DNA from 3 places in the Bradyrhizobium sp. CCBAU 11357 genome. Region 3 is predicted to be linked to each of the others. Evidence: predicted binding sites of a transcription regulator. Region 3 holds the regulator's gene; each other region holds the start of a gene.
The links. The regulator HrcA, encoded in region 3, represses chaperone genes, less so after heat shock. The targets are predictions, from matches to a motif close to GTTAGCACTCNCNNNNNGNGAGTGCTAAC.

Region 1: a site for HrcA is predicted at 1,938-1,966, ahead of XI05_RS31660 (co-chaperone GroES). Genes of this name have one in related genera too.
Region 2: a site for HrcA is predicted at 1,978-2,006, ahead of XI05_RS27575 (co-chaperone GroES). Genes of this name have one in related genera too.

Annotation. Positions count from the first base shown of each region.
Region 1 is NZ_LBJW01000110.1:300,323-304,910, forward strand. Features, by position in the region: gene XI05_RS31650 (protein phosphatase CheZ) at 267-1,052, shown strand; gene XI05_RS31655 (hypothetical protein) at 1,221-1,742, opposite strand; gene XI05_RS31660 (co-chaperone GroES) at 2,057-2,353, shown strand; gene groL (chaperonin GroEL) at 2,468-4,099, shown strand; gene XI05_RS31670 (hypothetical protein) at 4,295-4,588, shown strand, end outside.
Region 2 is NZ_LBJW01000108.1:165,995-170,582, forward strand. Features, by position in the region: gene groL (chaperonin GroEL) at 1-1,574, opposite strand, end outside; gene XI05_RS27575 (co-chaperone GroES) at 1,621-1,935, opposite strand; gene XI05_RS27580 (usg protein) at 2,334-2,621, shown strand; gene XI05_RS27585 (tetratricopeptide repeat protein) at 2,741-4,588, opposite strand, start outside.
Region 3 is NZ_LBJW01000112.1:150,266-154,853, forward strand. Features, by position in the region: gene hemW (radical SAM family heme chaperone HemW) at 1-63, opposite strand, end outside; gene rdgB (RdgB/HAM1 family non-canonical purine NTP pyrophosphatase) at 50-685, opposite strand; gene rph (ribonuclease PH) at 697-1,410, opposite strand; gene hrcA (heat-inducible transcriptional repressor HrcA) at 1,580-2,668, shown strand; gene grpE (nucleotide exchange factor GrpE) at 2,763-3,380, shown strand; gene pncA (bifunctional nicotinamidase/pyrazinamidase) at 3,501-4,223, opposite strand; gene XI05_RS34705 (hypothetical protein) at 4,525-4,588, opposite strand, start outside.

The DNA.
Region 1 (4,588 bases), on a different contig from region 3:
GTGGCTGATCCGCGCCCTTCGACGTGGTCAATAAAAAGCAAAAGCCGTTTTGTTTGGTAAACGGAAAGCGCGTTTCGATTCACCACGTCGCGAGCGCGCCTGCAATTTGGCGATCAGCGTTTATTTTCGATGAACGCAGCGCGGCCATGGTTAATCGCTTCTTTGCACCGCGTCGCGCGACGCCGCACAACAGTTCCGGTTGTGAACTTCGTGTTAAATCGCTTCTGCCTACAAAGACGCGTGAGTGAGGTGGGGGGAGTATCCTGATGGCTGTTCACCGCAAGCGTTTTCGCGTCGAGGATATCGCCGGTGGCGAGATGCCGATTTTGGACGTAACCGAAGAGGCAATCCCGATGCATAGCGAGATCATGGCCGAGCTGCGCGCGATCCGCGCCCAGATGGCGAAAGGCATCGTCGCGGCCCCGCTGTCCGGCAGCGCCGCCATGGCGGCGATCGACGCCTCCACGGCCCACGAGCTGTCCGAAGCGCGCACCATGCTCGAGACCTACCGGGCGCAGATCGAGCAGTGCGAGAAGCTGAAGGTGGAGCTCGACCTCATCCACGACGCCATCGACCGCACCAAGCGCGAGATCGCGACGCTGCACGGCAAGAGCTTCGACGGCGGCGAGATGGCCAAGGTCAATGGCGAGCTCGGCGCGGTGGTCGGCGGCACCGAGCAGGCGACCCAGCAGATCCTCGAAGCCGCGGAATCGATCGACCAGGCCGCCAGCGCGATGTCCAAGGTGGACTCGGTCGATCAGCAGAAGCGCCTTGCCGACGACATCCAGGAACGCGTCATCTCGATCTTCGAAGCCTGCAACTTCCAGGACCTGACCGGCCAGCGCATCAGCAAGGTCATGACCACGATGAAGTTCATCGAGCAGCACATCAATGCGATGATGGAGATCTGGGGCGGCGTCGACGCGATCAAGTCCCATGTGCCGGCGCCGGTCGACAGCCGCAGCGAGGACGAGAAGCTCCTCAACGGCCCCAAGCTCGCCGGCGACGTCGGCCACGCCTCGCAGGACGACATCGACGCGCTGTTCGACTGAACGGGGGCGATATGGAAATAGCAAAGCGCCGGCCTTGGGGCCGGCGTTCTTTGTTTTTTCGTCATTGCGAGGAACGAAGCGACGAAGCAATCCAGGCTGTCTCCGAGGAGGCAGTCTGGATTGCTTCGATTCCGCTCGCAATGACGAGACGTTAGGCCAAAGGCTGCCTCACGCCCTCGGCGCGCAGCGGACGTAGACCATGTTGCCGTAGCGGGTGGCGGCGTCCTTGTCGATGAAGCGGGTGATCATGACGCGACCGTCGAAGGAGACGATCTCGCGATCCTGCTCGCCGGGGGTCGGGCCGGCCGGTCCGATGTAGTTCTTGCCGCTCGGCGAGCCCTTCAGCCGCAGCTCCTGCGGCGTCGCCTGGTCGGCGAGATGCATGATCACGCCGCCGGAGGAGCCGGCGGTGATCACATAGGGATTCTTGCATTGCTCGCGCGCCATCTTCTCGGTACGGGCGCGGTCGGCCGGGTTCTGGAACGAGGCGAGGCCCCAGCGGCCGACGATCTCGTCGCCGCGGATGGTGGCCGGCATTTCGGGAGCAACCCCCGTGTCAGCTTCCGGGGGCGGCGAGGACGACGTGAGGGACGGCAGGCTGAAGCCGCCGCCGCAGGCGCCCAGCAGCAGCGCCAGACAAGAGGCGGCCGCCAGATTGGCAACCGTGCGCGCGTGAGCCGAACTGATCATGGCATTCCCCCGAACAAGACCATGGCCGCACCCCTCGAGCAGCCAAGCGCAAAATCGCTGCCGGAGCAATGACGTCGTTCTCTAAGCCGGCGCCCCGAGCGAGTTTCCAATGCCACCATCCTATATCCGCCTCAACAACCGCTTAACCACCTTTGCTTGACAGGATCGCGGCCAAGCCATATTTCCGGACCCACTATTAGCACTCGGAAAGCCCGATTGCTAAGCGCGCCGTTCGATCCTCGACGAGAGGGTGGACGGAAGCGCCGCCCCACCGACCCCACTACTTCCGAAGCGAGCCTCCAAAGGGAAACGTCATGGCTAAATCCAAATTTCGTCCGCTGCATGACCGTGTCGTGGTCAAACGTATCGACGCCGAGGAAAAGACCAAGGGCGGCATCATCATTCCGGACACCGCCAAGGAAAAGCCGTCCCAGGGCGAGGTCGTCGCCGTCGGTCCCGGCGGCCGCGACGAGACCGGCAAGCTGATCCCGATCGACCTCAAGGTCGGCGACCGCGTGCTGTTCGGCAAGTGGTCGGGCACCGAGGTCAAGATCGACAACGAAGAGCTCCTGATCATGAAGGAGTCGGACATCATGGGCGTGCTGGCCTAAGGCCATCCGCCTGAACGGCCGCTGAATGTCATGCCCGGATCCAGGCGATCCGGGCATCCATCGTTCCGCCGCGACTAGACAAGACACATCACGTAACACGAGGGATTGCAGACCATGGCTGCCAAAGACGTCAAGTTTTCCGGAGACGCGCGCGATCGCATGCTGCGCGGCGTCGACGTTCTCGCCAACGCCGTCAAGGTGACGCTCGGCCCGAAGGGCCGCAACGTCGTCATCGAGAAGAGCTTCGGCGCCCCCCGCATCACCAAGGACGGCGTCACCGTCGCCAAGGAGATCGAGCTCGAGGACAAGTTCGAGAACATGGGCGCCCAGATGGTGCGTGAGGTCGCCTCCAAGACCAACGACCTCGCCGGCGACGGCACCACCACCGCGACCGTGCTGGCCCAGGCGATCGTGCGCGAAGGCGCCAAGGCCGTCGCCGCCGGCATGAACCCGATGGACCTCAAGCGGGGCATCGACATTGCGGTGGCCGCCGTCATCAAGGACATCGAGAAGCGCGCCAAGCCGGTCGCCGCCTCCTCCGAGGTCGCCCAGGTCGGCACCATCTCCGCCAACGGCGATGCCGCCATCGGCAAGATGATCGCCCAGGCGATGCAGAAGGTCGGCAACGAGGGCGTCATCACCGTCGAGGAGAACAAGTCGCTCGAGACCGAGGTTGATATCGTCGAGGGCATGAAGTTCGACCGCGGCTATCTCAGCCCCTACTTCGTCACCAACGCCGAGAAGATGACCGCCGAGCTCGAGGACGCCTACATCCTCCTGCACGAGAAGAAGCTCTCGGGCCTGCAGGCCATGCTGCCGGTGCTGGAAGCCGTCGTGCAGTCGGGCAAGCCGCTCGTCATCATCGCCGAGGACGTCGAGGGCGAGGCGCTGGCCACCCTGGTCGTCAACCGCCTTCGCGGCGGCCTCAAGGTCGCGGCCGTCAAGGCGCCGGGCTTCGGTGACCGCCGCAAGGCCATGCTGGAGGACATCGCGATCCTGACCGGCGGCCAGCTGATCTCCGAGGAGCTCGGCATCAAGCTCGAGAACGTCACGGTGAAGATGCTCGGCCGCGCCAAGAAGGTGGTGATCGACAAGGAGAACACCACGATCGTCAACGGCGCCGGCAAGAAGCCCGACATCGAGGCCCGCGTCGGCCAGATCAAGGCCCAGATCGAGGAGACCACCTCGGACTACGACCGCGAGAAGCTGCAGGAGCGCCTCGCCAAGCTCGCCGGCGGCGTCGCGGTGATCCGCGTCGGCGGCGCCACCGAGATCGAGGTCAAGGAGAAGAAGGACCGGGTCGAGGACGCGCTCAACGCCACCCGCGCCGCGGTGCAGGAAGGCATCGTCCCCGGCGGCGGCGTCGCGCTGCTCCGCGCCAAGAAGGCGGTCGGCCGTCTCACCAACGCCAATGACGACGTCCAGGCCGGCATCAACATCGTGCTGAAGGCGCTGGAAGCCCCGATCCGCCAGATCTCCGAGAACGCCGGCGTGGAAGGCTCGATCGTGGTCGGCAGGATCCTGGAGAACAAGTCCGAGACCTTCGGCTTCGACGCCCAGAACGAGGACTATGTCGACATGGTCGAGAAGGGCATCATCGATCCCGCCAAGGTGGTGCGCACCGCGCTGCAGGACGCCTCCTCCGTGGCCGGCCTCTTGGTGACCACCGAAGCCATGGTCGCCGAGCTGCCGAAGAAGGAAGCCCCGCCCGCCATGCCCCCCGGCGGCGGCATGGGCGGCTTCTAAGCCTCCGTTCCGTGACAGAGTTGCGAAGGCCGCCTCCGGGCGGCCTTCTTTTTTTGCCGATCCTGCCTGTTTCGCTTTCCGATTCAACCAGCGGCCAAAACCCACTACGGTGGCGCGCCGATTCGATTGTTTGGGCATGATCCTCTCGGAAAACCGCTTTTTCCGGATCATGCCCGTTGCGCGAGGATGTCATCAATGCGTGCGCTTCTGGTCTGTTCGACGGCCGTTCTGGCGGCCCTGCTCGCCGTTCCGCCGCAGGCGTCCGCCCAGATGAAGCTGTCGCCGAAGGCGACCGCGCCGGGCGGAACCGAGACGCGCTATTTCACCTCGATCGACGGGCTGATGGACGGCAATGCCGACGTGATCCTGAAGGAGACGCGCCAGGGCAAGACGGTGACCGCAGCGGTGCTCGACGTCTGCTACCCCATCGCGAAGAACTCCGACCGCAAGGATCGCTTCGTCGTCAACCTCCAGGTCGCGGGCCAGACG
Region 2 (4,588 bases), on a different contig from region 3:
AGCTCGGCGACCATGGCTTCCGTGGTGATCAGGAGCGCGGCCACCGAGGCTGCGTTCTGGATCGCGGTACGGACCACCTTGGTCGGGTCGATGATGCCCTTCTTGACGAGGTCGGCATATTCGCCGGTCTGGGAGTCGAAGCCGTAATTGTAGGCCTTGTTCTCCAGGATCTTGCCGACGATCACCGAGCCGTCTTCACCGGCGTTGATGGCGATCTGGCGAGCGGGAGCCGACAGCGCCTTGCGCACGATCTCGACGCCGGTCTTCTGGTCGTCGTTCTTGGTGCGCAGACCCTTGAGCTGCTCGGAGGCACGGAGCAGGGCGACGCCGCCGCCCGGGACGATGCCTTCTTCCACGGCCGCGCGGGTCGCATGCATCGCGTCATCAACGCGATCCTTGCGCTCCTTCACCTCGACCTCGGTCGCGCCGCCGACGCGGATCACCGCGACACCGCCCGCGAGCTTGGCGAGACGCTCCTGGAGCTTCTCACGGTCGTAGTCCGAGGTGGTCTCCTCGATCTGCGCCTTGATCTGGGCCACGCGCGCCTCGATGTCGGCCTTCTTGCCGGCGCCGTTGACGATCGTGGTGTGCTCCTTGTCGATCATCACCGTCTTGGCGCGACGGAGCATGTTCAGCGTGACGTTCTCGAGCTTGATGCCGAGGTCTTCCGAGATCGCCTGGCCGCCGGTCAGGATCGCGATGTCCTGCAGCATGGCCTTGCGGCGGTCGCCGAAGCCCGGAGCCTTGACGGCCGCGACCTTCAGGCCGCCGCGCAGGCGGTTCACGACGAGGGTCGCGAGCGCTTCGCCTTCGACGTCCTCGGCGACGATGACCAGCGGCTTGCCGGTCTGCACCACGGCCTCGAGCAGCGGCAGCAGCTCGTTCAGCGAGGAGAGCTTCTTCTCGTTGATGAGGATGTAGGCGTCGTCCATCTCAACGCGCATCTTGTCGGCGTTGGTGACGAAGTAGGGCGAGATGTAGCCGCGGTCGAACTGCATGCCCTCGACGACGTCGAGCTCGGTCTCGAGCGACTTGGCTTCCTCGACGGTGATGACACCCTCGTTGCCGACCTTCTTCATGGCGTCGGAGAGGAACTTGCCGATCTCGGCATCGCCGTTGGCGGAGATGGTGCCGACCTGGGCGATCTCGTCGTTCGAGGTGACCTTCTTCGAGTTCTTCTCGAGGTCCGCCACGACGGCTTCGACCGCGAGGTCGATACCGCGCTTGAGGTCCATCGGGTTCATGCCGGCGGCGACCGACTTGGCGCCTTCCTTCACGATCGCGGCCGCGAGCACGGTCGCGGTGGTGGTGCCGTCGCCGGCCGCGTCAGCGGACTTGGAGGCGACTTCGCGCACCATCTGCGCGCCCATGTTCTCGAACTTGTCGTCGAGCTCGATCTCCTTGGCGACGGTGACGCCGTCCTTGGTGATGCGGGGAGCGCCGAACGACTTGTCGAGCACGACGTTGCGGCCCTTCGGACCGAGCGTGACCTTCACCGCATTGGCGAGGATGTCGACGCCGCGCAGCATCTTGTCGCGCGCTTCAACCGAGAATTTGACTTCTTTGGCTGCCATCTGGATTTTTCCTTGGATAGGTTTGACTGGAGGGGGAGAGGGGCTCTTAAGCCGCCTTCTTCTTGGACTCGCTGACTTCGAGAACGCCCATCACGTCGCTCTCCTTCATGATCAGCAGGTCCTGGCCGTCGATCTTGACCTCGGTGCCGGACCACTTGCCGAACAGCACGCGGTCGCCGACCTTCAGGTCGATCGGGATCAGCTTGCCAGCTTCGTCGCGGCCACCGGGGCCAACGGCGACGACTTCGCCCTGGGAGGGCTTTTCCTTGGCAGTGTCGGGAATGATGATGCCGCCAGCGGTCTTCTCTTCGGCGTCGATGCGCTTGACCACGACGCGGTCGTGAAGCGGACGGAATTTCATGCAGTCCTCCTAAGCAATTGCTCGGGTTGAGGTTTTGAGATTGTTAGCAATCGTTGCCCGTGAGTGCTAGCACGGGCGACGCTGAAATAGGACAGGAATTTTGCGGAGGCAAGGGTTTGTAGCAGAAAAATTGGCAGCCGATAGTGCGGACTGCCAGAAACCCATTGCCATCGTTAACCAGCCGCGCAGGCCTCTTGGAGGCGCTTGGAACGCCGTATTAGCACGGAGTCGCCTCTGCTGCTAAAGCATTGAATTTCAACAGCTTGTTAAACTTTTGGGCTTGAGATGAGTTGTCAGTTTGCGTCACATTTCTCTCATGTGAGCGCATCGTTTCCGGGTGGCTCCCGGGGCACGGACAGGCCACCCCCGCAAATGCGCTCCTGCAAAGGAGGTTTGGCATGGGACTGCGCGTTGGGGGCGTTTCCGAGGAATTCCGGAAACAGATGCTGGGCTACGGGCTGACGACGGCACAAATTCTCTATCGGATGCCGGATCATCCCTCGCTGCTGCAGACCTATGTCTGGCAGAACTACGACATGTTTCCGAAATTCCCCGCGCTGACCGACTTCCTGGCGTTCTGGCAGGAGAAGCTCGACGGTCCCCTCCATTCGGTCACGGTGGCGCATTGCAAGCTGATCAAGCCGGCCGAGCTTCGCGCCGTCGACGGCGTGTTCCGGCTGCATTGAGCTGAGGTCAGTCTCGTAGGGTGGGCAAAGGCGCGCACTTCGCGCGCCGTGCCCACCAACCCTCCGCGATTGGCAGCGGTGGGCACGCTCCGCTTTGCCCACCCTACGAGATCTCCCAATCAGACGCCGCTGCAATAGCGCGTCCACATCGCGCGATAGGCCGCGTCCACCGCTTGCGCATATGAGACGGGGTTGCCCGCGGCTGCGGCGTTGATCGTTGTGGGCAGTTCGCGGCGCAATTGGTCGAGCTCGTCAATCTCAGCCGCACGGCTGGCGGCGATCTCGACATAGGCCTCCTCGCTGTCGGCGACCCAGTCCGGCAGGCCAAGCGCGGTGAGGATGGCGCCGGCAGCGCGGCCGGGCAGGCTGCTCCCCAGCTTCGCCACCACGGGCACGCCCATCTGCAGGGCTTCCCATGTGCTGACGCCGCCGTTCTGTGGGAACGGATCGAGGGCAATGTCGATACGATTGAACAATGCCAGATGCTCGTCCCGCAACGTGGCCCCGAGCAGATCGATGCGTTCGGCCGGCAATCGGCACGCCGCAAATCGCGCCAGCAGCTTGTCGCGGACCAGTTGATCGTCGAGCGCAACGTCCTTGATCAGCAGTCGCGAGCCCGGCACCCGCTCGAGAATCCTGGACCAGACTGCCGCTGCCTCGTCCGAGATCTTGCTGATGCGGTTGAATACACCGAATGTGACGAAGCCGTTCGAGAGCGCCGGCGTCTTGCCCTGCGCAATTCCGGCCGGCAGCGGCGCCAGGGTCACGAAGCACGGCAGGTCGACGACCGTCTCTGCAAACAGATGCCGAACCGCCAAGGGAATCCCGACCGGATCCGAGAACAGATAGTCGATCGTGGGCAGCCCGGTGCCGGTGCCGTGCCCCCAGCCGTGGGCCTGGATCGGTGCCGGCTTGCGCGCAAATACGCCGAGGCGGTTTCCTCTGGTATGGCCGGACAGATCGATCAGGATATCGATGCGATCGTCGCGAATCTGGGCGGCAAGGCGATCGTCGCTCCATTGCGAGGCATCACGCCAGCGATCGGCGATGGCTTGAAATTCGCGTGTCGTCGCGTCCACTTTCGACGAGCACGAATAGCACACGATCTCGAACCGGGCCCGATCATGGTGTTGCAGGACGGGCTTGAAAATGAACGCAGCCGAATGCGCGTTGAAGTCCGACGAGACGTAGCCGAGCACCAGGCGGCGATCCGGATCGCGGCTGTTGTCATGCGGTGCCGCCGCTTCTGACGCGAGTTTCGCGCCGATCCGCTCCCACCACACGCGTCGCGCCTGCTGATGCTGCGCGACGCTGGCGTCCGGCACGAAGTCGAGCGTGAAGATCTTGCTGGAGATCGCGCTCTCGAGGTCCGGCCGGATGTCGAGGGCTCTGTCGAAACTGGCGAGCGCTTCGTCGACCCGGCCGAGCCCGGCAAGACAGAGTCCCAGCACCAGGTGAGCCTGATCGGAATCGGGCGCGATCGCGAGCGCCTTTTCGCAATCGGCCAATGCCTGGGCCATCTGCTGGGTCTGGAGCAGGACATTGGCGCGCCAGAGCCATCCGTTCACGTCGTCAGGGGCGAGGGCGATTGCCCGATTGCAATCCGCCATGGCCTCGTCAAACCGCTGCAGTTCCCGGAGGGCAACGGCGCGGTTCGCCAGCGCCGCCGTATAGTCGGGCTTGATCGCGAGCGCGCGGTTCAGGCTTGCGAGAGCCTCGTCGTAGTTGCGCAGACGGCAGAGCGCAGAGCCGCGGCCGTTGTGGGCTTCGGCCAGGTTGCTGTCGATGGCGAGTGCCCGATCGTAGCTTTCGAGGGCTTCCTGGTAGCGATCAAGGGCTGCGCTCGCGTTGCCGAGGTTGGACAGGGCCAGGGCATAGTTGGGCCGCAAGGCGAGGGCCTTGCGATAATTCTCGCGGGCCTCGGCGTGGCGTTTCAGCCCGTTCAGCGCGACGCCGAGGGTCATATG
Region 3 (4,588 bases):
GCACTTCGACAGGCAGAACGGCCAGTGCACGTAGACGCCGAAGGCTTCCTTAGCGCGGCTCAAGGCAGATCTCCGCCAGTTTCACGAAGGCGCGGGCGCGATGCGACAGGCCTAGGCCAAGCGGCGGCAGGCCGTGTTTTTCGATGCTTTCCATCTCGCCGAAAGTGCGATCGTAGCCGTCCGGCAGGAACATCGGATCGTAACCGAAGCCGGCGGTGCCGCGCGGCGGCCAGACCAGCGTACCGTCGACGCGCGCCTCGACCTCTTCGAGATGATCGTCGGGCCAGGCGACGCAAAGCGCGGAGACGAAGTGTGCCTTGCGCTTGTCCGGCGTGGTGGCGCCGCGCTCCTGCAGCAGGCGCTCGATCTGAGTCATCGCCGCGTTGAAATCCTTGGTCGGGCCGGCCCAGCGCGCGCTGTAGATTCCGGGCGCGCCGTCGAGCGCGTCGACCACGATGCCGGAATCGTCGGCGAAGGAGGGAAGCTTGGTCGCCTGCGCTGCGGCGATCGCCTTGATCGCGGCGTTGCTGCGGAAATCGTTGCCGGTTTCCTCGGGCTCGTCCAGGCCGAGCTCGCCGGCCGACACCGCCTCGATCCCGTACGGCGCGAGCAGCTCCCTCATCTCGGCGAGCTTGCCGGGATTGTGGGTGGCGATGACGAGCTTGTCCGTGATTCGGCGGTGCATGGGCCTATTGACTACGCCACGGCCAGTTTCTGCAAGTCCACCAGGCGCGCGATGCCCTTCTGCGCCAGGGCGATCAGCTTCAGGAACTCGTCCTGCGTGAACGGCTCGCGTTCCGCGGTGCCCTGCACCTCGATGATGCGGCCGTCCCCGGTCATGACGAAATTGGCATCGGTCTCGGCTTCCGAATCCTCGGCATAGTCGAGATCGAGCACCGGCGTGCCGTTGTAGATGCCGCAGGAGATCGCGGCGACGTTGTCGCGCAGCACGTTGGTCTTCACCATGTTGCGCGCCTTCATCCAGTTGAGGCAATCGGCAAGCGCGACCCAGGCGCCGGTGATCGAGGCCGTGCGGGTGCCGCCGTCGGCCTGGAGCACGTCGCAATCGACCGTGATCTGGCGCTCGCCGAGCGCTTCGAGATCGACGATGGTGCGAAGCGAGCGGCCGATCAGCCGCTGGATCTCGACCGTTCGGCCGCTCTGCTTGCCGGCGGAGGCCTCGCGGCGGGTACGTTCGGAGGTCGCGCGCGGCAGCATGCCGTATTCGGCGGTGACCCAGCCGCGGCCCTGGCCCTTCAGCCACGGCGGCAGGCGCTCCTCCAGCGTGGCGGTGACCAGCACATGGGTGTCGCCGAATTTCACCAGGCACGAGCCTTCCGCATATTTGACCACGCCGCGCTCCAGCGTCACGGGGCGCAATTCGTCGGGCGCACGGCGGCTTGGCCGCATGGGAAATCTCCAAAAACTCACGGGAAAAGGCTGTTCGCGGTGCTTGTAGGTGGGGCGGGGGTGGGCGGCAAGGGCTTATTCACCCCCTGGCCGTCGGCCTGCAAACGCCACGCTTGTCAGAAGCGGCCCGGATGGACAAATTATAAGTATCTGAGAGGAGTTGCCGTCTGTGGCCCATCACGATCCGATCCATCTGATCGCGCCGCGCGCAGGCCTTGCCCAGCTCAACGAGCGTTCCCGCGACATCTTTCGTCAAATTGTCGAAAGCTATCTCGCGACCGGTGAGCCGGTCGGCTCGCGCAACATTTCCCGCCTGATCGCCATGCCGCTGTCGCCGGCCTCGGTCCGCAACGTCATGGCCGACCTGGAACAGCTTGGCCTGATCTATGCCCCGCACACCTCCGCCGGCCGACTGCCGACGGAACTGGGCCTGCGCTTCTTCGTCGACGCACTGATGCAGGTCGGCGACCTCAACGAGGCCGAGCGGCAGTCGATCCAGAGCCAGCTCTCCTCCGTCGGCGAGGCGCAATCGGTCGAGGCGGCGCTGGACCAGGCCTTGATGCGGCTCTCCGGCCTGACCCGGGCCGCCGCCGTTGTGCTGACGCCGAAATCCAATGCGCGGCTGAAGCACATCGAATTCGTCCGCCTGGAACCGGAAAAAGCGCTGGTCATCCTGGTCGGCGAGGACGGCCAGGTCGAAAACCGCGTGCTGACGCTGCCGCCCGGAGTTCCATCCTCGGCGCTGACCGAGGCCGGCAATTTCCTCAATGCGCGGATCCGCGGCCGCACCCTGGCCGAGGCGCGGCTCGAGCTCGAGACCGCACTCGGCGAGGCCCGAGCCGAGCTCGATCAGCTGACACAGAAAGTGATCTCGGCCGGCATCGCGAGCTGGTCCGGCGGCGAGAATGAGGACCGCCAGCTCATCGTCCGCGGCCATGCCAATCTGCTCGAAGACCTGCATGCGCTGGAGGATCTGGAGCGGGTGCGGCTGTTGTTCGACGATCTCGAGACCAAGCGCGGCGTGATCGACCTGCTCGGCCGGGCCGAGACCGCCGAAGGCGTGCGGATCTTCATCGGCAGTGAGAACAAGCTGTTCTCGCTGTCGGGGTCGTCCACCATCATCTCGCCCTATCGGGATGCCGCCGGCCATATCGTCGGCGTTCTCGGCGTGATCGGCCCAACGCGGCTGAATTATGCCCGCGTGATCCCGACCGTGGACTACGCCGCCCGCATCGTCAGCCGCCTCTTGGGGGGCTGACCGGCCTTTCCGCCAATCACGGGCGCTTGATTTTCGTGGGCTTAAGCACGATATCCGGGCCAACATCCCTGAAACCAGTTCGAGACCAGAGCCGATGACCGAGCAAGACCGGCAACCCGAAGACACGACTGCAGCGACCGGCGAGCCCGTGGTGTCGAAACCCTACATCATGCCCGACGATCCCGAGCCCGGCGCGGTCGAGACGTTGCAGAAGGAAGCCGCCGAGGCGCGCGACCGCATGCTGCGGACGCTGGCCGAGATGGAGAACTTGCGCAAGCGCACCAGCAAGGAGGTCGCTGACGCCCGCCTCTACGGCATCACCGGCTTCGCCCGCGACGTGCTCGATATCGCCGACAATCTTCAGCGTGCGCTCGATGCCGTTCCGGCCGAAGCGCGTGCCGCGGCCGATCCCGGCCTGATCGCACTGATCGAGGGCGTCGAGCTCACCGAGCGCTCGCTGCTCAACGCGCTGGAAAAGCACGGCGTGAAGAAGCTCGATCCGCAGGGCCAGAAGTTCGACCCGAACTTCCACCAGGCGATGTACGAAGTGCCCGATGCCTCGGTGCCGTCGGGCACCGTGGTGCAGATCATGCAGGACGGCTACACCATCGGCGAGCGCGTGCTGCGCCCGGCGCTGGTCGGCGTCGCCAAGGGCGGTGCGAAGCCCGCGCCCGCGGCGAACAACAACGAATCGAGCAGCGCGGCGAACTAAGTGTTGTGTCATTCCGGGGCGCGACGAAGTCGCGAGCCCGGAATCCATTTAGCAGCAGAGACAACCGTGGAATGGATTCCGGGCTCGCGCTGACGCGCGCCCCGGAATGACGGCGCTGCTTTACGCGCTCACCGCGATATCCGCAGACTGAATCCGCTTCACGCCGGCCTTGGCCATGTCGGCCCAGGCCTTTGCCAGCGAGCCCTGCGTGTCGATGCCGCGGCAGGCGTCTTCCACCACATAGACCTCGAAGCCCGCCTTGCGTGCGTCGAGCGCGGTCCAGGCGACGCAGAAGTCTGTCGCGAGGCCAGCGACGAAGACGCGCTTGATTTTGCGGCCCTTCAGGTAGCCGGCGAGCCCCGTCGAGGTCTTGCCGTCGGCTTCGAGGAAGGCCGAATAGCTGTCGACGTCCTTGTGAAAACCCTTGCGGATGATGAGCTCGGCGTGCGGGATCGAGAGGTCCTTCGACAGCGCCGCGCCGTCGGTGCCCTGCACGCAATGGTCCGGCCACAGCACCTGCTTGCCGTAGGGAAGATCGACCGTTTCGAACGGCTTCTTGCCGGCATGAACCGACGCAAACGAAACGTGGCCCGGCGTGTGCCAGTCCTGCGTCAGCACCACGTTCGCAAATGCCTTCGAGATCTTGTTGATGACGGGCACCACCTGCTCGCCTTCCTTCACCGCGAGGCTGCCGCCGGGCAGGAAGCAGTTCTGCACGTCGATCACGAGCAGCGCGGATGCATCGTCCGGCTTGATCGATGCGGCCGCGAGCAGCGCGGTTGGCGCCAGCGTCGCCAGCGCCGTCGTTCCAAGCATTGCCAAGACTTGTCGCCGAACCAGCATGTATGCCTCCCTCCAGGATGATCCAACGGGAGGAAGCCTAGTTCCGTTCGTGTACGAACAGAAGCCCGAAAATGCAGCCCGCTTTGATGAGCGGTTGGGCTGATCGCCCCAACATCATCGTCATCCCGGGGCGCGCAAAGCGCGAGCCCGGGATCCATAACCACAGGGAGACGTGTGGCGAAAACTCTTCGTTGGTACTGTATCCGACTGCAACCGTGAGGTCACGCGGTATGGATCCCCGCCCCCGTGCGCAATTGCGCACTAGGCGGAGATGGCACTGAGTGTGTTGAAGCCTCGGGCCTCACCCCTTCGGCTGAATCCCGTCGCGCACGGCGCGGAAGCGGGTGAAGGCGGCTTGCCACTGG